One region of the Rhodopseudomonas julia genome, then DNA from elsewhere that is predicted to be linked to it. Evidence: riboswitches for the same ligand, from Rfam matches in the RefSeq annotation. Region 1 holds a riboswitch; the other holds the start of a gene.
What was found. Region 1 has a riboswitch for cobalamin ahead of cobU (bifunctional adenosylcobinamide kinase/adenosylcobinamide-phosphate guanylyltransferase). Riboswitches for the same ligand answer to the same signal wherever they lie in the genome.
Positions count from the first base shown of each region.

Region 1 (11,736 bases):
GTCGTTTTTGATGAGCCGACGACGCTCCTCGATTTGCGCAACGCCAGGCGGGTTGCCAAGGTCATCGACGAGATGGAAGAGACCGTCATCGTCGTCACGCACGACTTGCCGCTACTGGAATCATTCGACCGCGTCATCGTCTTCGACCAGGGCAGGGTGATTGCCGACGACGCGCCGAATTCGGCGCTCGCGCGCTATGTGGAGCGTATGCAATGAAATCCCGCGGCGAGATATCCTCATTCCTGCATGCGCTGCCGGCTGCGGCAAAGCTCCTGGTTCTGGCGGCCGCGGGCACAGGGCTGGTCCTCGTCGGCAGTCTTCCGGTTCTCGCCGGAGCGTTCCTCGGGACCCTGATCCTTTACTGGCTTGCAGGCATTTCGCAGCAGAAGGCATTCCAGCAATTGCGCCCGCTGTTGTGGCTGTTGGTGCTTCTCTTTGTCGTCCAAGGCTTCTGGCAGTCATGGGAAATTGCGGGACTCGTCGTCCTGCGGATCTCGACGCTCATCCTTCTGGCTGCGTTTGTGACGCTGACGACACGCACGGACGCACTGATAGCGGCTGTTGAAAGGGCGCTCACGCCGCTTCGGCGCTTCGGCGTCAATCCCGCCAAGGTCGGTCTCGCCTTTTCTCTGGCGCTCCGGTTCATTCCGGTCATCGCGCAACAGGCGAACGATATCCGTGACGCGCAGCGGGCGAGGGGGCTTGGGGCCAATCCCGTCGCGCTCGCCTTGCCGCTTATTGTCCGGACCCTTCGAATGGCGAGCGATGTTGCCGATGCGATCGATGCGCGCTCGCCCTACAGTGATCACTCTGGCGACGAAGGCGAGCTGCCGCCGCGCTTCGTTCTCGAGCCGAATACGTCCAATGCGAGGATGTCATGCAACGACGCGGAACCACAACTAAAGACATAGTCTACATCGCCCTTTTCGCCGCTTTCATGGCTGCGCTTGGGATTTTCCCGCCGGTGATGCTGCCGCTGATCGGCGTGCCCATCACCGCTCAGTCGATGGGACCGATGCTGGCTGGAGCCATCCTGGGGGCGCGCCGGGGCGCGCTGTCGATTCTACTCTTCCTCGCGCTCGTCGCCGTCGGACTGCCGCTCCTTGCCGCCGGTCGCGGCGGTCTTGGCGTCTTCTTCGGCCCGACCGCCGGCTACCTTTTCGGTTGGGTCGCGGCCGCCTTCGCCGTCGGACTTTTGCACGAATGGGGCTGGAACCGGCTTAATGTCGTCACGTCGTTCGTCTTCTGCGCGCTCGGCGGCATCGTGGTGCTTTATGCTATCGGTATCCCGTGGACCGCGATCAATGTCGGCCTGCCGCTGACGAAGACCGCGATCGCATCGGCAGCGTTTATCCCGGGAGATCTGGTCAAGGCCGGTCTCGCCGCCATCATCGCGGTTTCCGTAAAGCGCTCTTATCCGATCATTCAGCGGACGGCATAGATAGCGCGTTTCCGCTAACGGGGCGGTCAGCCGAGATAGAGGAGGCCGGCCGCCACGAAGCCCGCAAGGCCGATAAGGGTCGGCACGATGGTACCACCCTTCCACACGGCGATCGTGAAGGCGATGACGACGCAGATGATCGCGACCGCGGACCCGAGGAGCGGCGCATCGTGAAACAGGCCCTGGCCTGAGCGCAACGCCGATGTCGCGACGATACCGCCCAGAATGCCGTAACCTGCCCGGTCGAAGAATTCGCGGATGCGTTCACCTCCGATCGCCTCGCGCGCAAACAGCGGTACGAGTCGCAACAGCAGCGTTCCAAGGCCGGCGCCGACCGCAACCGCCCAAAGCTGCCAGTGAGAGAGAGCGTCAGGCATTCTTTTGTTTTCCTTGATCGACCAGCATGCTGAGGCCTGCCACGACGAGGGGCAGGACGAGAAGCGCGGATGCGCCCATGAAGGGCACACCGACCGGCACGAGAAGTGCGCCGAAGAGGGCGTTCACCATCAATGGTCGCAGCTTCTTTTGGCGGGCGATCAGCGTGGCGAAATAGATTGGGATCATCGCTCCCAAGGTGGCGCCAACGATAACTGGCACGGAGGCTGCGAGCTGGTGGCCAGCCACGGCGCCTATGACGGCGGAGAGCGAGCACATGCCTCCGACCATGCCGCAATAAAGAATCGGTCGTGGCGGCGGCTCCTCCATGAGGCGGGGGAGGATGACGGCGAAGGAACTCGCCGAAATCAGGCCGACACCGCCCAGGGCGCGCCAGAATGTCGTCTCCGGCAAGCGCGCCAGGACCGAGGCGACCATGACGATGAAGCGCAGATTGACGATGATGACGGCGACGACAGCTGCGGCCCATGCGGCGGCGGTTGCGCCTTCGCTCGTCAGGATCTGCATGGCGGCAGCCTGAGCGGGCGCGGCGACCGTCAGGCTGGTCATCAACGCTGTCTGCACGGCGTTGAGACCGGCTTCGGCGCTAAGCTGGCCGACGCCCATGAACATCACGAGGAAAGTGAGAATCACGACGAGAGCGTCGCCGGCGGCAATGCGGAAAACGTGTGCTGCGGACGTCTCTTCGTCGCTGGAGAGGTCTGGGGAGTCTGTCATCGCATCGGGGGATGTATCTCAATGTAGAATATTGGATACCCCTTTATTCCAGCTCAATTATTGTGTCCAGAAAAACTAATCGATATGAATAAACTTCATTTCGGAAAGTATTCACGCGTCTGTGCGTGCGACTACATGAGCCGTGTTTTCTTGTTCTGCGGTTTTGACTGCGCGTGGGCCGGCGTCACGAATCTCTATGCGATCGAGAGGCTCTTCTTAAATGAGGCTTGGGTGCTCAGATCACACCATGCGGGGTTTGTGCGCACCGCGAATCGCATTGGACTCTCGCCATTGAGGACGAAAGGCGATCGTTTCAGGTTTTTTGTGTCGATGAAGACGGGACCGAGCTTCGTGTGGCCTGGCCGCACTGCCCAAGGCGGGCAGATCCTGGCGCACATGGTTTCTGGCGCTCACCGTGCGGACACGGTTTCGACGATATCGTGGGATGAGAAGAGAAGGAAGGTGGCTCCCCGGGCCGGACTCGAACCAGCGACCCAGCGGTTAACAGCCGCTTGCTCTACCAACTGAGCTACCGGGGAATTGGGGCGCGATATACCAAACTCATCGGGCATTGCAAGCATCCTTTCGCAGCCCATTTTTGACGCATGCAAAACAGGCAGGAAGCCGAAGTGGTGAATAACGACAGCAGGCGGCGCTCGCGCCTCCATCTTTTTGGCCGGCAGATGCCTCTGCCGCACAGCCCGCTTTTGCGTGTTGGTATCGGGATTTTGCTGATTCTCGGCGGTTTTTTCGCGTTCCTGCCTGTGCTCGGCGTGTGGATGCTGCCCCTCGGCCTGATCGTGTTGTCGATCGACATTCCCGCGGTGCGGCGTTGGCGGCGACGGTTCACTGTGTGGATCTATACGCACTATCCTAGTGTGGCGCGGCGATTCGACGTCGCCGCGCCTGCGGGTAATGGCAAAGCGGCTGTCGCGGGTAAAATCGATTCGGAAACGCCCTTCGTTTCGCCGGATGAGACACGCGCGAGCGAAACGGAGCGGTCGACGGAATCGCGCTTGCGGCAGTCTTCCGATTCCGTTTAGTCTTTGAAATGGTTCCGGTTCCCGAAAGGTGCACAGCACCAGGGGATCAAAAGGGAATGCGACAGGGACGACCCAGATCGGGGTCCCTCATCCGCAGCTGCCCCCGCAACTGTACGCGGCGAGCCCCCTGCACAAGCCACCGGCAACGGGAAGGCGCAGAAGGGGCTGAGACCCGCAAGCCAGGAGACCTGCCGGACCAGGGCAACTCGAACGCCGTCGGAGGGACGGTAAAGGGGATAGCATGCAAGGTTCGGGAAAATTTCCCTCGGCAATTCTAGCCAGGACGGGTGCCGGGAGCGCTGCATCGACCTCGGGCGAACATCGCGCGAGCGTCGAGTTTGGTTTCGCGGGCATGCTCGTGCGGTGCCCTGCGCCTGACCTTTCAGGAAGCTCTTCCTCGCCGCACTGCCGCTGAGGCAGATATGTTTCTTCCCATTCAAGGTGTAGCCGCGGGGCAGGCGGCCCTCATGCCAACCGGCACGACGGCGAGCAGCCGGCCGCTTGAATTGCATGCCTTGTCCCTGGAATCCTCATGATGACGACGGCACTCGTTTTGGGGGGCGCCCGCTCGGGAAAAAGCGCCTACGCGGAACGTCTCGTGGAGGAAAGCGGGCTCACCCCCGTCTATGTGGCGACCTGTCCTCCTTCGCAGAACGACGCGGAGATGCGTGAGCGCATCGCCGCGCATCAGGCGCGACGCGGGCCGGCATGGCGCACGGTCGAAGAGCCGATCGCGCTTGCGGCAGTCATCGCCAGGGAGGCCGCGCCGGAGCACGCGCTGCTCGTCGACTGCCTGACACTCTGGCTCTCCAACATCTTGTTTGCCGAAGAGGACCTCGCGGCGCGCACGCGTGAGCTTTGTGCAGCCCTCTCCTCAGCGAAAGGGCCCGTCATCTTCGTTTCCAACGAGGTCGGCCTCGGCATCGTACCCGATAACGCCCTTGCTCGTCGCTTTCGCGATGCGCAAGGCCGTCTCAACCAGGAAATCGCCCGCTCGGCTGAGCTTGTCGTCTTCATGGCGGCCGGTCTGCCTCTGGCACTGAAAGGACAGCTTCCTTCATGACAAACACTTCGGAACGCATCCCCGCGACGATCATCACCGGCTTTCTCGGAGCCGGAAAGACGACGATCATCCGCCATATCCTCGAGAACGCGAACGGCAGAAAGATCGCGCTCATCGTCAACGAGTTCGGAGATACGGGCTTCGACGGAGGCATTCTCTCCGATTGCGGCAGTCCCGCCTGCGGCGAGGAGGACATCGTCGAACTTTCCAACGGCTGCATCTGCTGCACGGTGGCCGATGACTTCTTGCCCGCGATGGAAGGCCTCCTCGCTCGCGGACAGGCGCCGGACCACATCGTCATCGAAACCTCGGGTCTCGCTTTGCCGCAGCCGCTCGTCAAAGCCTTCGCCTGGCCTGCTGTCCGCGACCGGGTGACCGTCGACGGGGTGGTGACCGTCGTCGATGCCGAGGCCGTCGCGGCCGGGCGTATGGCGAGCGATGAAGCGAAGCTCGTCGCGCAACGTGAAGCCGACCAGTCGCTCGATCATGACGATCCGATCGAGGAATTGTTCGAGGATCAGCTGCGCTGTGCCGATCTCATCATCCTGTCGAAGAGCGATCTCGTCGATGAAGAGGGCATGATGCGCGTGGAAAAGCGCGTCGGAGAGGACAAGCGCGTGGCCGCGTCGCTCATTCGCGCCATACATGGCATCGTGCCGCCTGAAGTGCTTCTGGGCGTCGGAGCCGGGGCGGAGGACGATAGCGAGACGCGGCTTTCGCACCATGAGATGGAAGGCGAGGAGCACGAGCACGACGATTTCGATTCCTTCAGCATCGCCGTCACCGCACCCGACAAGGCCGAGGCCGAAGCGCGCATCGCCAAGGCACTTGCCATGCCCGGCGTCCTGCGCATCAAGGGACGTCTCGCGGTCGACGGCAAAAAGGTGCCGCTGGTCGTTCAGGCCGTGGGTCAGAGGCTGGAGAGCTGGTTCGACCGTGGCGACGGCGATTCGTCAGGCGAACCGAAGCTCGTGGTGATCGGCCTGTCCGATGTTGATCGGGCGGCCGTCACGGAGGCCCTCGGAGGCTGAATTGCATATCTTCAAGGGCCAGAGCCGGGGGCTCGACGCGGCCTCCGAAGCGGTCGATCTCGATCAAAGCCCGGGCGACATCGTCATCCTTTCTGCAGCTGATACGGAGATTGCCGGCTTGGCTGCGGCGGCGAACCGGCTGCCGGGTGATTTTCCGGCGACGCGGCTCGCCAATTGGATGGCGCTCGCGCATCCCTATTCGGTCGACCTCTATGTCGAGAAGGTGCTGGCCGAGGCGAAGCTGATCGTCGTCCGGCTTCTCGGCGGTGTCGGCTATTGGCGCTATGGCGTCGAGGAGACGCTGCGGATCGCGCGTGGCTCCGGCGCCAAAGTGGCGCTGATGCCGGGTGATACGAAATGGGACGGCGATCTTGCCGCCGAGGGCACGCTCGGCGCCGATGAAACGCGGCTTCTCTGGTCTTATCTGGCCGAGGGCGGGGCGGAGAATTTCGCAAACGCGTTGCGCTTTTCGGGCCATCTCCTCGGGTACGACGCTGCTCCTCCGCCGCCGAAGACGGTGCCGGCTTTCGGCGTTTACGAGGCCGGCCTAAAGCCGGATGCCAAGGGACCGACTGCGGCAATCGTCTTCTACCGCGCCCTCGTGCAATCGGGTCAGACGGCGCCGGTGGAAGCGCTTTCTACGGCTCTTGCCGAACGGGGACTGCGGCCGCTTCCGGTTTTCGTCTCAAGCCTCAAGGCGGCGGCGGACAAAGAGTTCGTAACGGGGCTGTTTCAGGAGCACGATCCTGCGCTTATCCTGAACGCCACTGCCTTTGCTCTCGGCAAGACCGGCGATCCGTCTGCCGAGACCGTTCTTGATGGCGGAAGGCGGCCGGTTCTTCAGGTGACGTTTGCGGGCGTGTCCGAGGCGATCTGGCGGGAGCATCCGCGCGGTCTCTCACCCTCCGATCTCACCATGAACGTGGTGCTGCCGGAGGTCGACGGACGTCTCATCACGCGCGCCGTCTCTTTCAAGGAAGAGGGGGCATTCGAGCCGCGTACGCAGTGCCGGCCGATGGCGCATCGCCCGCTTGCCGACCGCATCGCCTTCGTTGCCGATCTCGCGGCGGGCTGGGCGCGGCTTTCGGCAAAGCCGAACGCGGCGAAACATGTCGGCATCGTTCTGTCGAACTATCCCAACAAGGACGGACGGCTCGCAAACGGCGTCGGTCTCGATGCGCCCGAATCGACGGTCCGGCTCCTGTCTGCGATGGCCGAGGCCGGTTTCAACACCGAGGGCGCGCCCGGGACGGGCGAGGCCTTGATGCAGATGATTCTCGCCGGGCCGACAAACGCGATCGATGGACGCGTCGAGCGCACGGGCGGAGAACGGCTTTCGCTCGACGATTATCGAGAATTCTTCCGCACTCTGCCGGAGAACGTGCAGAGCGAGGTCGAGGCGGCGTGGGGGCGACCCGAGGATGACCCGTTCTTCGATCCTGACGAAGGTGCCTTTGCGCTCGCCCTGCATCGTTTCGGGCATATCACAATCGGCGTGCAGCCGGCGCGCGGCTACAACGTCGACCCCAAGACCTCCTATCATGACCCGGCGCTTGTGCCGCCGCATGGCTATTTCGCCTTTTACGCCTTTCTGAGGCACTCATTCGCGGCCGATGCGCTCGTCCATATGGGCAAGCACGGCAACCAGGAATGGCTGCCGGGCAAGGCGCTGGCGCTGTCACAGGATTGCTTCCCGGAAGCCACTCTCGGGCCTGTCCCGCTCATCTATCCCTTCATCGTCAACGACCCCGGCGAAGGGGCGCAGGCGAAGCGGCGCGCAGCTGCAGTCGTCATCGACCATCTGATGCCGCCGATGACGCGTGCCGAAAGCCACGGTGCGGCGGCCGAGCTTGAATATCTGATCGACGAATATGCGGCCGCCGATCTCGTCGATCCGCGGCGCTCCAAGAACGTTGCCGAAGCGATCGTGGAGCGGGCAGAAAGCGGAGGTTTCCTGGCCGATCTCGGTATTACCTCGGGCAAAGAATCGCGCGAGGAAATCATCCTCAAGCTCGACGAGCAGATTTGCGACCTGAAAGAGCTTCAGATCCGCGACGGGCTGCACATTCTCGGGCAGTCGCCATCCGGACGCCTGAGGACGGATACGCTTGCCGCGCTCGCACGTGTGCCGCGCGGCGGGCGCGAGGCGGGCGATGCCTCACTTTTGCGGGCTCTCGCCGATGATTTCGGCTTGCGCTTCGATCCGCTCGATTGCGTGCTGCATGAGCGCTGGGAAGGAAAGCGGCCAAAGCTCCTGGCGGATCTCACCAACGCCGCCTGGCGCACCAATGGCGACACGGTGGAGCGGCTGGAGATCTTTGCGGCTGCGCTCGTCGAGGCGCGGGTGCCGGAGATGCAAGAGGATGGCGCCCGCTCGGAAGCGCAAGGCGCGCTTCCAGATGTTCCTGGTCCGAAAACAATGGCCGTCCTGACTCAGTTGAGTGACGCGATCGCGCCGACGCTCGACGGGTCCGGCAGGGCTGAGATCGCGGCAACGCTCGCGGCCCTGTCGGGGCGTTTCGTGGCACCCGGCCCATCCGGTGCGCCAACGCGCGGACGCGCCGATTGCCTGCCGACAGGTCGCAATTTCTATTCCGTCGATGTCCGGGGCGTGCCGTCGCGTGCCGCCTTCGATCTCGGCTGGCGTTCGGCGCAGCTTCTGGCGGAGCGCTATTTCTCCGACGAAGGCGAATGGCCGACGGCCATGGCGCTGACCGTCTGGGGCACGTCGAACATGCGCACGGGCGGTGACGACATCGCCCAAGCACTGGCCCTTCTTGGAACACGGCCCGTATGGGAGCAGGCCTCGGGGCGTGTGACGGGTATCGATGTCGTGCCGCTCTCGGAGCTCGGTCGCCCGCGCATCGATGTGACGCTGCGGATTTCCGGCCTCTTCCGCGACGCCTTTCCACATCAGATCGATCTCTTCCATCAGGCGGTGCTTGCCGTCTCTGAGCGCGAGGAACCGGAGGACGCCAATCCGATCGCTGCACGTATCCGCCAGGACAGCGCCCGGTTGGGTGAGGCGGGGATGGCGGAGGACGATGCGCGCCGCGCCGCCTCCTTCCGCGTCTTCGGTTCCAAGCCCGGGGCCTATGGTGCCGGCCTGCAGGCCTTGATCGATGAAGGCATCTGGCAGGAGCGGGGCGATCTCGCCACAGCCTTTCTGGAATGGTCGTCCTATGCCTATGGCGGCGGTTCGGAGGGCGAAGGTGGCGAGCGCACACGGAAGCTCTTTGAGCGACGGCTCAAGACGACCGATGCCATCGTGCAAAACCAGGACAATCGCGAGCACGATCTTCTCGATTCCGACGATTATTATCAGTTCGAGGGAGGGCTCTCGTCCGCCGTCGAAACGCTGAAAGGGGCGGCGCCGCGGGCCTATCACAACGATCATTCGCGTCCGGAGCGGCCGGTGATCCGTGGCCTCGACGAAGAACTCGCACGCGTCGTGCGCGGGCGTGCCGCCAATCCGAAATGGATCGAGGGGGTTATGCGCCACGGCTACAAGGGCGCCTTCGAGATCGCGGCGACCGTCGATTATCTCTTCGCATTCGCGGCAACGACGCCCGCGGTCAAACACCACCATTTCGACCAGCTCTATGCCGCGTACCTCGAAGACGAGGATGTGCGTGCGTTTCTGGCCGACAACAATGCGCCGGCCTTGAAAGAGATCGCGGCGCGATTCAACGAAGCGATCGAGCGCGGCCTGTGGGCGCCGCGGCGCAACTCGGTCCACAATGAACTACACGAGCTCGCGAACGGAGGAAGTTTATGAGCAAGGCAGAGCTGAGCGAGGACGAGCTCAACCAGAAGCACGCCGAAAAGATGCGCCGAAAGAAAGAGGCGCGCGACAAAATCATCGCCACGAAGACGATCGAGAAGGGGCTTCTCGTCGTGCATACGGGCAAGGGCAAGGGCAAGACGACGGCGGGCTTCGGTCTCGTTTTCCGCGCGCTCGGCAACGGCATGAAAGTCGGCATCGCTCAGTTCGTGAAGGGCAAGCGCGACACCGGCGAACGCCATGCCCTGGAGAAGTTCTCCGATCAGATCACTGTCGTCTCGACGGGCGAGGGCTTCACGTGGGAAACGCAGGATCGCGAGCATGACATTGCCGCTGCGCGCGAGGTCTGGGAAAAGGCCAAGGCGATGATCGAAGATGGAGAACACGATCTCGTTCTCCTCGACGAGCTCAACATCGTTCTGCGCTACGACTATCTGCCGCTCGAGGAAGTGCTCGGGGTGATCGAGGCGCGTCCGACGATGAAGCATGTCGTCGTGACCGGCCGCAACGCCAAGGACGAGCTCATCGAGGCCGCCGACCTCGTCACCGAGATGACGCAGGTGAAGCATCCGTTCCGGTCCGGCGTGAAGGCGCAGATCGGAATCGAATTCTAGGTTCTCTCGCCAACCCTTCGGAGTTACCGTGTCTCGTACACCCGCCATTATGATCCAGGGCACCGGCTCGCATGTCGGCAAGTCGCTTCTGGTTGCCGGTATTTGCCGGGCTTTCAGCAATCGGGGTCTCAAGGTGAGACCCTTCAAGCCGCAGAACATGTCGAACAATGCCGGCGTGACGGCGGATGGCGGCGAGATCGGACGGGCCCAGATGACGCAGGCGCTGGCCGCCCGCGTGCCGCCATCCGTGCACATGAACCCGGTTCTGCTGAAGCCCGAAAGCGATATCGGCGCCCAGGTGATCGTGCAGGGACAGCGCGTAGCGACGCTGAAGGCGCGCGATTACACGGTGCGCAAGCCCGAGTTCCTCGGCGCCGTAATGGACAGCTTCAATCGGCAGCTCGATGCTGCTGATATCGTTGTCGTCGAAGGGGCGGGCTCCCCGGCGGAGGTCAATTTGCGTGAGGGCGACATCGCCAATATGGGCTTTGCGTTGGCAGCCGACGTGCCGGTTATTCTCGCTGGAGATATCGAGCGCGGCGGCGTGATCGCGAGCCTCGTCGGCACGCATGCAATTCTTGATGCGGCCGATCGCTCTCTCATAAAAGCTTTTATTGTCAATCGCTTTCGTGGCGATGTTACGCTTTTTGACGAAGGTATGCGGATCATCGAAGGGCGTACCGGTTGGGCTGGGCTCGGGGTCGTGCCGCATTTTCCGGGCGCTGCGAAGCTCCCGGCAGAGGATGTGCTCGGGCTCGAAGAGCCAGCGGAGACACCGAAAAAGGGTGCTGCCACGGTGAAAGTGGTGGTGCCGCGTCTCGGCCGGATTGCCAATTTCGATGACCTCGACCCGTTGCGGCAGGAGCCTGCCGTCGAACTCGTCATTCTTGAGCCGGGCGAGGCTCTGCCGGGCGACACGGATCTCGTGCTTCTTCCGGGCTCGAAGTCCACCATCGCGGATCTGGCGGTGCTGCGCGAGGCCGGCTGGGATATCGACATCGCGGCGCATGTGCGCCGTGGCGGTCACGTTCTCGGGATCTGCGGAGGGTTTCAGATGCTCGGCCGTCTCATCGCAGACAAGGACGGCATCGAAGGCTCTCCTCAGAATGTGCGTGGCCTCGGACTTCTCGACGTCACCACGAACCTCACCGCCGACAAGACGACGGTGCCGGTGCGAGGTGTGCACATGGCCTCGGGGGCCGAATTTTCAGGCTACGAGATCCATGTCGGCGAGACCGTGGGGCCCGGCCGCTCCGAACCTTTCGCCAAGCTCGAAGGGCGCCCGGATGGAGCCGTTGCCTATGACGGGCGCGTCATGGGCACCTATGCGCACGGCCTCTTCGGCTCCGACGCTTTCAGAGGGGCGTTCCTCGCCAATCTCGGTGCGACAAGCAGTGCGCGCTATGACGAGGGCGTCGAAGAGGTCCTCGACGCCCTGGCGCAGCATCTCGAAGAGCATCTGTCGCTCGACCAGATTTTTGAGATCGGCGCCTCTCGCGATTCGCACGAGCGCAAGAGCGCCTGAGATTATTCGGTGGCGGCCTGCTTTTTCGGCAGGTCGATGCGGGTCGCCGTGACCCGGCGTTCATCGCGAACAATCCCGTAGATGACGCCGGGCTCGGAACGGTCCCAGGCGATGCCCTGGCC
Region 1 is NZ_JAUSUK010000002.1:1,108,848-1,120,583, forward strand. Features, by position in the region: gene J2R99_RS14510 (energy-coupling factor ABC transporter ATP-binding protein) at 1-216, shown strand, start outside; gene J2R99_RS14515 (energy-coupling factor transporter transmembrane component T) at 213-911, shown strand; gene J2R99_RS14520 (biotin transporter BioY) at 938-1,441, shown strand; gene J2R99_RS14525 (AzlD domain-containing protein) at 1,468-1,818, opposite strand; gene J2R99_RS14530 (AzlC family ABC transporter permease) at 1,811-2,554, opposite strand; tRNA gene J2R99_RS14535 (tRNA-Asn) at 3,018-3,093, opposite strand; gene J2R99_RS17755 (hypothetical protein) at 3,184-3,597, shown strand; cobalamin riboswitch at 3,596-3,807, shown strand; gene cobU (bifunctional adenosylcobinamide kinase/adenosylcobinamide-phosphate guanylyltransferase) at 4,130-4,660, shown strand; gene cobW (cobalamin biosynthesis protein CobW) at 4,657-5,691, shown strand; gene cobN (cobaltochelatase subunit CobN) at 5,693-9,469, shown strand; gene cobO (cob(I)yrinic acid a,c-diamide adenosyltransferase) at 9,466-10,089, shown strand; gene J2R99_RS14565 (cobyric acid synthase) at 10,139-11,614, shown strand; gene J2R99_RS14570 (cycloisomerase) at 11,617-11,736, opposite strand, start outside.

Region 2 (11,736 bases), on a different contig from region 1:
TCAGGATGATGACGGGTGTGACGGCCCCGCTGGTGCGTAGGTTCTTGAGAAACGGCACGCCGCGCCCGTCCGGCAGCATGAGGTCGAGGAGGATGAGATCGAAGACGCCGGCGGAAAGCGTGTCGCGGGCGTCGTCAAGACGTGCGACCCAGTCGACGGAATGGCCGTCGGCCTTGATCTGATCTCGCACCGCAGCACCCAGAACCGTGTCGTCCTCGATGAGAAGGACGCGCATTCTTATCCACCTTCTGTTTTGCTTCCGACGTTCTGCTTGACCTGCCTGACAGGAAGCTGACGGCATTTTCGGCGCGCCGTCAGCAAGTGATCAGACGACACGCCGATCTTCATGACATCAACATCGTCATGGAGAAAGAAATGACATCCAGAAAGACCCTTCTCGCCGGCGTGCTTGCGGCCGCCACCTTGTTCGTCCCCGTGGCAAGCATGGCCGCATCGCCAGACGGCGCCTCGCCGGTCGCGATGCAGCAGACGGCCAATCGCAACGGCGACTGCAACCCGCGTTCCGATTGGGGCCGTTCCAACCAGCAATATCGCTCCAACGCCTATCAGAAGCATGGGAAGCACGGCGCGCAGGCCCGCCCGCGCAACGATACCCGCAACGGCACGTGCGACGGCAGCGTCTGCAGCCGCAACTTCGATCGCACCAGGCCGGGCAGTTCCCAGCAAGGCATGAACGGTCGCAACAATGATCAGCGGCCCGGTTTCGATCGCCGCAACGACCAGCGGCCGGGCTACGACCGCCCCGACGATCGCCGCAACGATCGCCGGCCGTCGGCTCCGAACGGTGGCGCATCGCCGAGCAGCTATTTCGGCAATATCTGAGCTGTCTCACCGAGACGAATTGAAAAAGGGCCCGGCGCGGATCGCGTCGGGCCCCTTTGTTTGAGGAGGTCCGTTTGGGAAGAAGTCGGCGTCAGCTTGCCGGCGTCAGGAGCGCGCCGATCGCCTTCATCTCGTTGGCCCCGCTCTTGGAGATCGCATCGGAAATCGACTGGTCGGGATCTGAGATCTCGACGCCGGCTGCGCGCAACCGGGCCGCCACGTCCTCGCCCGTCATGCCAAGAAGCGGCGCGACGGCATCGGCCGAATTCGTCAGGATCTGATGCGAAAAGGCGAAGGGCGGAGGGCCTTTGCGCGTTTCACCGCTCGTCGGCATGAGGAAAGGCAGAGAAATGAGCAGCGAGACGGCAAGAGCGATCACCATGGGCGAGCGCTTGAAATAGTTCGTCAGCGGCCGCCAGTTTTTCCAGATGTGCAGGACGAAGGGCAGGATGAGCACCATGCTCAGCCATTCGTGCATGCCGTGAAAGCCGCGCGGGCCGACATGGAAGAAGAGGGCGATCCCTGAAACCAGGGAAACGATGAAAAGACCCGTGATGAAGGGCGTCGCGTAACGGTTGAAGAGGGAGGGCATTGAAATCTCCTGACAGGACCGGGCCGGCTTGGGCCCTTGTCTCCGGCTTGGGTGTCTTCGCTTCGGCGCCGCGCTGCGGTGTCCCGCGCGGGCGTCTGGGCAAAGCGATGCGCCCCCTGCCTTACGACGAGCTGACGGAGGCAGGCGGAGAGTGTCAGGAAACGATCAGTCGGGGCGCGGCAAATTGCCGGCCGCGTCAGCGCCGAGAGAATCGGCGCTGACCGTGTCGCCTAGCGGGCCGGATAGAAGATGGCGCAGGGCGCATAGGCTTTCGGAAGTTCGATCTCTGCCGGCATCTCCTGCCCGCCTGCGATCGCCTCCGGCGAAAGCTGCGTGCGCGCGCTTTCCTGCGCGCGGTGATCGGATGTGGCGGACGGAGAATAGATTTCCATGCGACCAATCGATGTCAGGATGATGCGGTCGGCGGAGCCTTCCCGGATCTCGCTGCCGGCTTCGGCGAGAGCCTGCTGCCACGGCTTTCCTTCCAGCACCTGAAGTCGCCTTTGGAGCGCTGGATCATTCGTGCGGATAAAGAAGCGTGCAACGGGGCTGCCGAAGCCGAGCTCGAAAGCGAGAGCATCGCGATCGCCTTCGCGAATGGCGCCCTGGTCGGGTCCGGCCGCGGCGAGCGTCACGCCCGCAGGCGGCTGCAGCCTGCCGCGGGGAAGCGCCATGACGATGGCTTCCCCTTCCTCCCAGGCGAAAGCACGCAGTTTTTCCGGCAGCCGCAGGCGGACCGCGCCCGCATGTGTGGCGACGGTGAGAGCGTTCTTGACCTCGGGCTGTTCGCCGGCTCCGATCGCGAATTCGCCGAAGGCGCCATCGATGCCGAAGACCCAGCGACCCTTTCCCGGACGCAGCGTATCGCGCATGAACCGTCCGATCTCCTCCTCGTCCCAGTCGAGACGGGCGATCTTGATGCCGAGCTGGGCGCGCCGCGCCGGCAGCACCGCGGTGATCTTGCGCAAGAGGTCATCGGGCGCGCGGCTCCAGATGGCGATCTCGTCGCTGCTTCGAGCACAGCCGCGACAAAAGCCGCTCGCAGTGTCGATCTCACAGACCCCGATGCACGGGCTTACGGGGCGCCGCGACGAGGCGGTGGCGGAGAGGTCAGGAATTCCTTGAAAGTTGTTCATTCTGATCCTTCGTCAAACGGCCTGGGGGGAATGGCCTTCAGGAATCGAGGGTTCTGCGTTGTTGAGCGGCATTGAAGGGCACGATACGGCCGTGCCCGTTGGCGACCAAAGGCGGGGCGAGGCGGTCCGTCTTCAAATCATGCGATTGTTGTGAGGCTTTCTGCCAGGGCACGATGAAACGCCCTCCCGCATGGATGCCGGTCAAGGCGCGCACGCCGTAGCATTCGGCGATGATCTCGTCCGTCAGGACGTCCTGGGGCGCACCTTCGGCCGCGACCCGGCCGCGATGAAGAAGCACGAGACGGTCGCAAAAGCGCGAGGCGAGGGTGAGGTCGTGCAGCACCACGACGATGCCGGTTCCGCGCTCGCTGGTGCTGCGCAAAAGCTCCATGACATTGAGCTGATGCAGGGGGTCGAGCGCATCGACGGGCTCGTCGGCGAGAAGCGTCTCCGCCTCGACGGCGAGCGCGCGGGCGAGGAGAACCCGGGCGCGTTCGCCGCCGGACAGCGTCTGCACATTGCGCTCGGCGAAGTGGGCGATGCCGGCGGTCTCCATCGCGGTGTGGATGGCCTTTGCATCCGCCCGCCTGTCGCGTGTGGCGAAGACCCCCGCATAGGGCAGGCGGCCGAGAGCGACGACCTTTTCGACTGAGAGCGGCCAGTCGACGGTTGCATCCTGCTTCAGATAGGCGAGACGGCGCGCCAGGCTGCGGCGTGACACCGAGGCGGCAAGCTTGCCATCGTAGAAGACGTGGCCGAGTTCCGGTTTGCGCAGACCGGCGATGACTTCAAGCAAGGTCGATTTGCCGGCGCCGTTCGGGCCGATGAGCCCGACCATTTCGCCGGCGCGAGCGACGAAGTCGACGCTCTGCAGGATCGTCGCCTCACCTCTTTTCACGCCGATGCCGGAGGCTGAGATGATCATCTGAGGTCTCCACGCATGCGCCAGACGAGCGAGAACAGGAAGGGTGCCCCGATAACGGCCGTCACGACGCCGAGTTTCAGTTCCGGCTGTGTCGGCAGGAGACGGACGGCGATGTCGGCGGAAAGCGTCAGGATCGCGCCGCCGAGCGCGCTTGCCGGCAGGAGCAAGCTGGGGCGGTAGGCGACGAAGGGGCGCAGGAGATGTGGCACGACGAGGCCGACGAAGCCGATCGTGCCGCTGACGGCCACGGCACCGCCGACCGCGAGTGCCACGCCGCCGACGAGGAGGGCGCGCGTGATCCGCAGATCGAAGCCGAGGCTCGTGGCCGTATCCTCTCCGAGCGCCAGCGCGTCGAGTGCCCGCGACGTGAAAAAGAGCGCAATGCAGCCGGCCAGGATTGGTGGAAGCGCGATGGCGACATGTGTCAGGCTGCGATCGGCGAACGAGCCCATCAGCCAGAACATGATTTCCGTGGCTGCGAAGGGGTTGGGCGACAGGTTGAGAACGAGCGAGACGAGGGCGCCGGCGAGGCTGTTCACCGCAATGCCGGCGAGAATGAGCGTCGCCGTGTTGGCGTTGCGCCCGGCGACGGCGAAGAGAAGCAGGCCAGCCGCAAGGGCCGCCACGATCCCGCCGATGGGCAGAAGCAGCGAGGAGACGGCCGCAAGCCCCGAATAGAAGATGACGACGGCGCCGAAGGCGGCAGCCCCCGAAATGCCGATGATGCCAGGTTCGGCGAGCGGATTGCGCAAAAACGCCTGCATCACGGCACCGGCGAGACCGAGCGCGAAGCCGACCAAGAGGCCGAGAAGGGCGCGGGGAAGCCGGATTTCGACGAGAACGAGGGCGCCGAGATCGTCTTTTCCGGAGAGTGCGCTCTTGAGCGCGGCGCCGAAATCGAAGGGGCCGTAGCCGATCGCAAGCGACAGGACGAAGGCGATAGCGACCGTGAGCGACAGAGCGCCGAGAAGCCTGCGGTAGCCGGACGCCGATCGCTCGGCCTGAAGCGCGATTTCGCTCATTTGAGCTCCCGCGCTTTGTCGGCTGCCTGGCGCAAGGCCTCGACGGCCTTGAAAATGTCCGGTCCGCCGCACATCCACAAACGCTGTGGGACGGAAACGATCTCCATCGGCCGCGGCATGCGCGAGAGCACCGGATGGTGCAGGATCTCGTTGGCGACGGCCGGCGCGTCGCGATAGTCGCCGACGACGAGCACATCGGGAGACAGGGCCACGAGCTTTTCGAGCGGCAGCCGGCTGTAGCTTTCAAGGCCTTTTTCGGCAGCGAGATTTTCAAGCCCGGCGAGCGAGATCAGCACGTTGATGAGCGAACCGGAACCGACCGTATAACCGTTCGGTTCGTAAACGATCGCGGATGGGCGCTCGGAGGCCGGCACCTCTTCGGTTGCAAGCCGCGCCTCCATCTCGCGCACCATCTCTTCCGCCCGCTCATCCTGGCCGAGGGCTGCGCCGACACGACGGATCTGGGCTTCCACATCGGGGATCGAGCGCGGCACGTCGAGTTCCACGACGTCGACGCCGATGCGCTTCAAAAGATCGACAGTCACGCGCTTCGTGTAGCGTCCGGCAAAGACCATGTCGGGCTTGTCGCGCATCACCTCTTCGGCAAGGCCGCGATTGCGCGGAAATGCGCGGGCCTTTTCGGCCAGGTTCGACATGGAGGCATCGCGCGAGAAATAGCTGAGAGAGGCGATCTGATCGGGATCGGCAAGCCGCATCAAAAGCTGGTCGGCGCACAGATTGATCGAGACGATGTGCTGCGGCCTCGCCTGCGCCGGAGGAGCGTCGGCGACGGCGAGGACCGCAACGGCTGCCAGACAATACGTGAGCCAACGCCCAGGCATCAGAAGGTCAGCCGAACTCCGGCATAGGCGCTGACGCCTTCCCGGTCATAGCCCCACAGATCATAGGCCTTCTCGTCGAGGAGGTTTTCGACCCGGCCGAAGATCTGGGTGTTGTCGGTGATGTCGTAGGAGGCGGCGACATCGACGAGGGTATAGGGATCGAGAGTGATCGTCTCGCGGTTGATGTAGAAGGCGTCGGTCCACACCCAGTCCTTCTGCTCGCCGTTGTAGTCGACCGAGACGTTGACGTTGGCACGGCCTTGAAGGAAGGCGTAGTTGACGACGAGGCTGGCGACGTTTTGCGGCCGGCGGATCAAGTCGTTGCCGGTCGCGTCCTCGCCGTCCGTATAGGTGTAGGAGCCGGTCACCGTCACATTGTCGAGCGGCTCCACCGTCAGCGCGACTTCCACACCATCGATCTTGGATTCACCCGGCTGGTTGATCGAGGTCTGCCCCGAGCCGGTGATGAGGTTCGAGATCTCCTGATTGAAATAAGTGACATCGAACGAGGCGCGGTTCGCCCAGAACGCCTGCGTGACGCCGACGTCGAAGCCCTTCGCCTCTTCCGGCTCGAGATCGGGATTGCCACGATAGGTGTTGGTGTAGCCGTAGAGTTCGAAGAGCGTCGGGTTCTTTACGCCGGTGCCGTAGGAAGCATGCAGCTTGGTGCCGGTCTGGCGGAAATTGTAGGCGCCGGTCAGCCGGTAGGTGGTGGCATCTTCGAAGACGTCGTTCTGGTCGTGGCGGAGGCCGGCCGTCAGCGACAGATCCTCAAACAGGCTCAGCTGATACTGGCCGATGAAGCCCGTCGAGGTGATGGAGCGATCGAAGGAGGACCAGGCACTGTCCGAGACGGCGCTGTCTTCGCCCCGCTCCACGCCTAGGGTGAGCGTATGCCCGGCATTGGCGATGGCGGGCGTATCGAACATGAAGGTCGAGCGGTAATCGAACTGCAGCCGCTCGCCTTCGTAAGTGCTCGTGACCGTGGTCGGATCGAGATCGCGATAATCGCGGTTCTGATCGGTATAGGAGATGCCGGCGAGCTGTTCCCAATGCCCGTCGAGGAGCGTCACCTTCGCCTGGGCGCGCGTGAAAAGCTGGTCGCCCTTCATGTCCTGGTTGGAATCGAGCGGGCCGGTATGGCCGACGGAGGGCAGGAAGCCTTCCGAATCGAGATCCGTGCGCAGGCGCGTGTAGCGTGCAACGCCTGAAAGGTTCAGCCAGTCGGTGACGTCGACGCCGCCCTTGGCGAAGAGCGTGCCGTTTTCGTAGCCGTCGTCTTCCGTGTTGCCGAGCCGTTTGTCCGCAACGGAGACGCCGTCGGTGCGCACGCCGGAGGCGCCGGCGAGAAAATCGTAGTTGGCGCCCGCCGTGCCAACGGTGGCGTTGCCGCTCAGCGTCTTGTGCGAGCCGGCTTCAAGGCGGGCCGTCAGATGCGTGCCGGGTTCGGCGCGGCGGGTGATGATGTTGACGACGCCGCCGATCGCGTCGGAGCCGTAGAGCGCGCTCTGCGGTCCCCGCAGCACCTCGATGCGTTCGATGTTGTCGGCAAGAAGATGCGCGAAATCGAATTCCGAGCCCCGGGCGGGATCGTTGACGGGGATGCCGTCGACGAAAATCTTGGTCTGGTTGCCTTCAGAGCCCCGGATTCTGAGCTGCGTGAACTGGCCGCGCGGGCCGGCCGCATTGATTGAAACGCCCGGCACCTGGCGCAGCGCCTCCGCGGCGTCATGGATATTCTGCGCCTGCAGCTCTTCGCCGGTGATGACCGTCACCGCGCTGCCGACCTGCGTGAGGGGCGTCGCCGTCAGGTTCGCCGTGACGGACAGTTCGGGGAGTTCGACGACGTCATCGTCCTGCGCGGCAGCCGGAGACATTCCGGCGGAGACAAGAAGGCCGGCGCAAACGGCAATGAAGCGTTGCGGCGGAACGCCTTCACGCGAGGGGCGAGAGAAAAACACGAGATGACCTCAAGGCGGCGCACGGCCGGTTGGCACATCACCGCGATCGAGGACGCTTCATGCGCGGGTGCTCATGAAGTCTATCCCATCGGCACATCCCCGACCGACGTGACCGCGCGTGACCACGGTTGACGGCAGGTCTCCTGACTTGCGGGTCATGATCGCGTCGCCGCCTTCCCGGTACCCTCGGGGCCAGTGGCATTGTGACGAGCGATTCGCCGCTCACAGTTGCGGGGACAGTCGCGGATTTGAGCATAGCCCGCACCGCGTTCCCTTTTCAGCCTCCAAGGAGGCACCGTCAGAGAGAGCGGACCACGATCTCGCCTGTGTCGTCAAGATGAATTGCAGGCGCATGGACTTGATGGGAAGGCGCTTTCGCAGTCGCGAGAGGCGATTGGAGGCAGCCGGCGCCTTTGCGGACGAGGTTCCCGCGGCTTCAATTGAGGCAGGGCGAGAATGGCAAAAGGCCGCAGAAGAGGACCAGGCCACGGGGGCTCATAGCGACTTTCGGCGAAGCCGGGCTTCCTTCCGAGTGATCGGAAGAAAGTCCGCCTTGACGTCTTGCTTCGCGGTGCGCTTGAGCCGGGAAGGTGCCCAGGCACGTCCGCGATCCGGGGCCCGGCATTTGCGATCTGGGGGCGGTGCTTTGCGCTATCGGGAGGTTTTCGACATGGTCATGGCAGCTAAGGCTTTGCGCGTTGAGAGCGCGGGGGGAGCGCGATGAACGTGCCGGAGATTGGGCTGGAGAATGGGCAAGAGAATGGGTTGGAGCGCCCTGCGAACGGCTTCACCAGGCTGATCGACATCGTCTTTCCCGGCGACGCCAATCACCACGGCACGCTCTTCGGCGGCATCGGCCTTGCGCATATGGACAAGGTCGCCTTTCTCGTCGCCTCGCGCTACGCGCATGTCGATTTCGTCACCGCCTCCTGCGAACGCATCGATTTTCATGTCCCGGCGCATGTGGGCGAAATCGTCGAGCTGACGGGAAAGGTCGTTCGCGTCGGCCGCCGTTCGCTCAGCGTTGAAGTCGATCTCGTCGCCGAAGCGCCGCTGTCCGGCGAACGGCGCTTGTCGACGCGTGGCGTCTTCAACATGGTGGCCGCCGATACGCTGGAGCGATATGGCGGGGCGCTGCCCCCCTTGTCGGACGGGCCGGAAATGCCGACGCCTCAAAGCGGCTCGACCGAGATCGTCTTTCCCGATCAGACGAGCCATTACGGCAGCCTCTATGGCGGCCATGTGCTCGCCGCGATGGGCAAATCGGCGTTTGTCGCGGCGACCCGCCATTGCCGGAAGATCGTCGTCATGGCGTCCTCTCAACGTGTCGATTTCATGGATCAGGTATCGACCGGCGAGATGATCGAGCTGCAGCCCGCGATCGTGGCGACGGGGCGCTCCTCGATGACCGTCGAGGTGACCATGGTTGCCGAGGCGCTCCTGTCGGAGAACCGCAGGCTGTGCGGCAAGGGGACGTTCGTGATGGTCGCCGTCGACGAGAACCACCGCCCGGTCGCGATCGCCTGAGCGCTTTTCGGGGTTGAGGAGATGCCGCAAGTCGGATGAGGTTGTCAGCGGCGAGGCTGGAGGCCAGGCTTGGGGACGGGCTTGGCTCGCTCGTCAATCGTTCCCTGGCGCCGTATCCTCTGGCTCACCCTGCCGCCAATAAGCGACCACGAGGTGATCCTGTTTCTTCAGCCCGCGCTCGGTGCGCAGATGGTTGCGGATCGCCTTAAAGGCGTTGAACTCGCAAGCCGCCCAGACATAGGGAGAGGCGGCATCGGGCGGGAATTCGACGGCACGGACGGCCTCGCTCAGGCGAAGGCCCGGCCTGTCGGCGCCGCGGTGGATCCATTCGACCTCAATCGCACCACCGCCCATCGGCTGCTCGTCCTCAGCGCCCGCAACCTCGATCAAAACGCGGCCCGGCGTGTCGGCGGGAAGAATCTCCAGGAAACGGCTGATGGCAGGAAGCGCCGTTTCGTCGCCGGCAAGAAGATACCAATCGCGACCGCGCACGATGCTGCCTCCTGAGGGACCGGCAAGCCCCGCCATCACTCCGGGTTGTGCGTGCACGGCGAATGCCGTGCCGGGACCAGCGTCGTCATGGAGAACGAAGTCGATGTCGATTTCGCCTGTGGCCGGGTTGCAGCGCCGCACCGTGTAGCGCCGCATTGCGGGTGTGGGTGTTTCCGGGTCCCATTGCAGGAGGCCGTCTCGCCCGACTTTCGGCCAGATCAGTTTGCCGCCCTCGGGTGGGATGATCAGGCCGAGATGCAGATTGTCGTCATCGGCGAAGCGCTCGAGATCCTCACCCGCAAAGGTGATCCGGCGCATGTGCTGGGTGATGTCGTGCATCTTGCGGACGCTGACGGGGCGGAAGTTCGGCGGCGTTTCGATATCGTCGCCATCCCCCGCCCAGACGATTTCGGGCGACGGCGCGCCGGCGAATTCCTTGAGATGGGCGGCAAGCGCCATGCGCATGTAAAAGAGACCCGAGATGTCCCGAGCTTCTGCTTCGAGCTCGATGGCTTCACGCAAAGCGCGCAGGGAACCGTTCCCGAAATCGTAGAAAATCCGATGGAAGCTGCCGTCACGGCGGACGTCTGTGTCATATTCGGCGAGATAGGTGCAGACGGCTGCAATGATCGGCTCGGGGTCGGCGACCGAGACGACGGCTCTGGCTCTCAGATTGCTCATGGGAACCTATCCTCTTGCAACGAAGGTGCAGCCGGCAGGCAAACCAGCTGGGGAGAGTGCGCCGGCCGCCCCTGTCTGCGTGTCGGAGAGACGGCCGGCGCATGGTTCGCGCCCCGCATCCGTCGAAACGGTCGCTGGCGATGCGCGCGGGATCGCGACTGGCACCCCATATCACCGAAACCCGGGCAAGCAAATAAAATATGCGTTTTTAAATCATATTATCTGGCGAGGCGGTCCGACCGTCTGTTGGGACGGCCGATCCGGTCGCTTCGGCGCGGCTTTCGTCCGCCATCGCTTCCCAACGGTTGACGGTGATCCGTTGCGGGGTCGTTTTCAGATGCGGTGGCGTCTATTCCTGGGGCATAGTGCCGGACAAAAGGCGCCAATGGCAGGCGGTATGGAACGGATCACCATCACTCTCGAAGAAGACCTCCTCAGGGAGATCGATGCTTTGAGCGAAGAGCGCGGCTATCAGAGCCGCTCCGAGGCGTTGCGCGACATGGCCCGCGAGGTTCTGGCGCGCGAGGCGATCGAATCAGGAGAGCCGCTCGGCAACGACCAGCTCTGTTACGGCTCTCTCACCTATGTGTACGATCACGAGATCCGCGACCTGCCGAACCGGCTCACGGACAATCATCACGCCCATCATGCGCTGTCGATCGCCACGACGCATGTGCACATCAATGCACAGAACTGCCTTGAGGTGTCGCTCCTCGCCGGCACCGCGGGCGATCTGCGCAAATTTGCCGACAGCGTCAGCAGCCAGCGGGGCGTGCGCTATGGCAAACTCCACATCATACCGCTGATCGGCCGGCTGAGCGGACCCCTGACGGGAGCTCTGGCAAGCGGCGGGGACGGTTCCCCGCATTCCGGCGGATCGCATGATGATCACGATCACTGAGGCGCCGGTGCGCCGATAGCGACATTCCGTCCGTGTGAAGGCTGAGGTCCGAGACGTCGGCATGAGGAAAGCGGCGGGGCGGCGGGGCGGCGGTTTGACCCGACGAAACGCCATGCCTTTTTCCGGCGAACATGCAGGGCTGGGTCCCGCCGGCGGGGTTGACACGTAGGGGAAGTATGAGGGTACTGGAATAGTTCATACTCCGTCCTTCTCCCCTCAAGGCCGATGTTTAAAACTCTCCGCGTGATCGCGTTCTGTGTGGGCGCAGCCCTTTCCCTCGTGCCGAGTACCTCGGCTTGGGCCGGTGCGACTCTCAACTTTTCATGGCCCGTGAATGTCGGGTGGCTCAACCCGCATCTTTATTCCCCGAATCAGATGTTCGCGCAGAACATGGTCTACGAGCCTTTGGTGCGCTACCGCGCCGACGGCACGCTGGAGCCTTGCCTGGCGCAAACCTGGCAGGCATCGGAAGACGGCAAGACCTATACCTTCAAGCTGCGCAAGGGCGTGACCTTCTCCAACGGGGAGGTGTTCGATGCGGCCGCGGCCAAGGCCAATTTCGACGCCATTCTGGCCAATCGATCGCGCCATGCCTGGCTCGAACTCGCCAACCAGATCGTCTCCGTCGAGGCCGTCGACAGCGACACGCTCAAACTGACCTTGAAGGATAGCTATTACCCGCTGCTCCAGGAACTCGCGCTGCCGCGTCCGTTCCGTTTCATGGCGCCCTCCATGTTCAAGGACGGCGGTACGAAGGACGGCATTGTCGCCCCCGTGGGAACAGGACCGTGGAAGCTGCAGGAAACCCGCCTCG
Region 2 is NZ_JAUSUK010000001.1:805,612-817,347, reverse strand. Features, by position in the region: gene J2R99_RS03840 (response regulator transcription factor) at 1-235, opposite strand, end outside; gene J2R99_RS03835 (hypothetical protein) at 376-843, shown strand; gene J2R99_RS03830 (DUF4405 domain-containing protein) at 935-1,435, opposite strand; gene J2R99_RS03825 (DUF1289 domain-containing protein) at 1,666-2,571, opposite strand; gene J2R99_RS03820 (ABC transporter ATP-binding protein) at 2,609-3,496, opposite strand; gene J2R99_RS03815 (FecCD family ABC transporter permease) at 3,493-4,518, opposite strand; gene J2R99_RS03810 (ABC transporter substrate-binding protein) at 4,515-5,360, opposite strand; gene J2R99_RS03805 (TonB-dependent receptor plug domain-containing protein) at 5,360-7,321, opposite strand; cobalamin riboswitch at 7,438-7,636, opposite strand; gene J2R99_RS03800 (acyl-CoA thioesterase) at 8,087-8,848, shown strand; gene J2R99_RS03795 (DUF2218 domain-containing protein) at 8,942-10,021, opposite strand; gene nikR (nickel-responsive transcriptional regulator NikR) at 10,419-10,922, shown strand; gene nikA (nickel ABC transporter substrate-binding protein) at 11,148-11,736, shown strand, end outside.
Region 2: linked by a shared signal. The riboswitch ahead of J2R99_RS03805 (TonB-dependent receptor plug domain-containing protein) and the one ahead of cobU (bifunctional adenosylcobinamide kinase/adenosylcobinamide-phosphate guanylyltransferase) in region 1 are both predicted to bind cobalamin.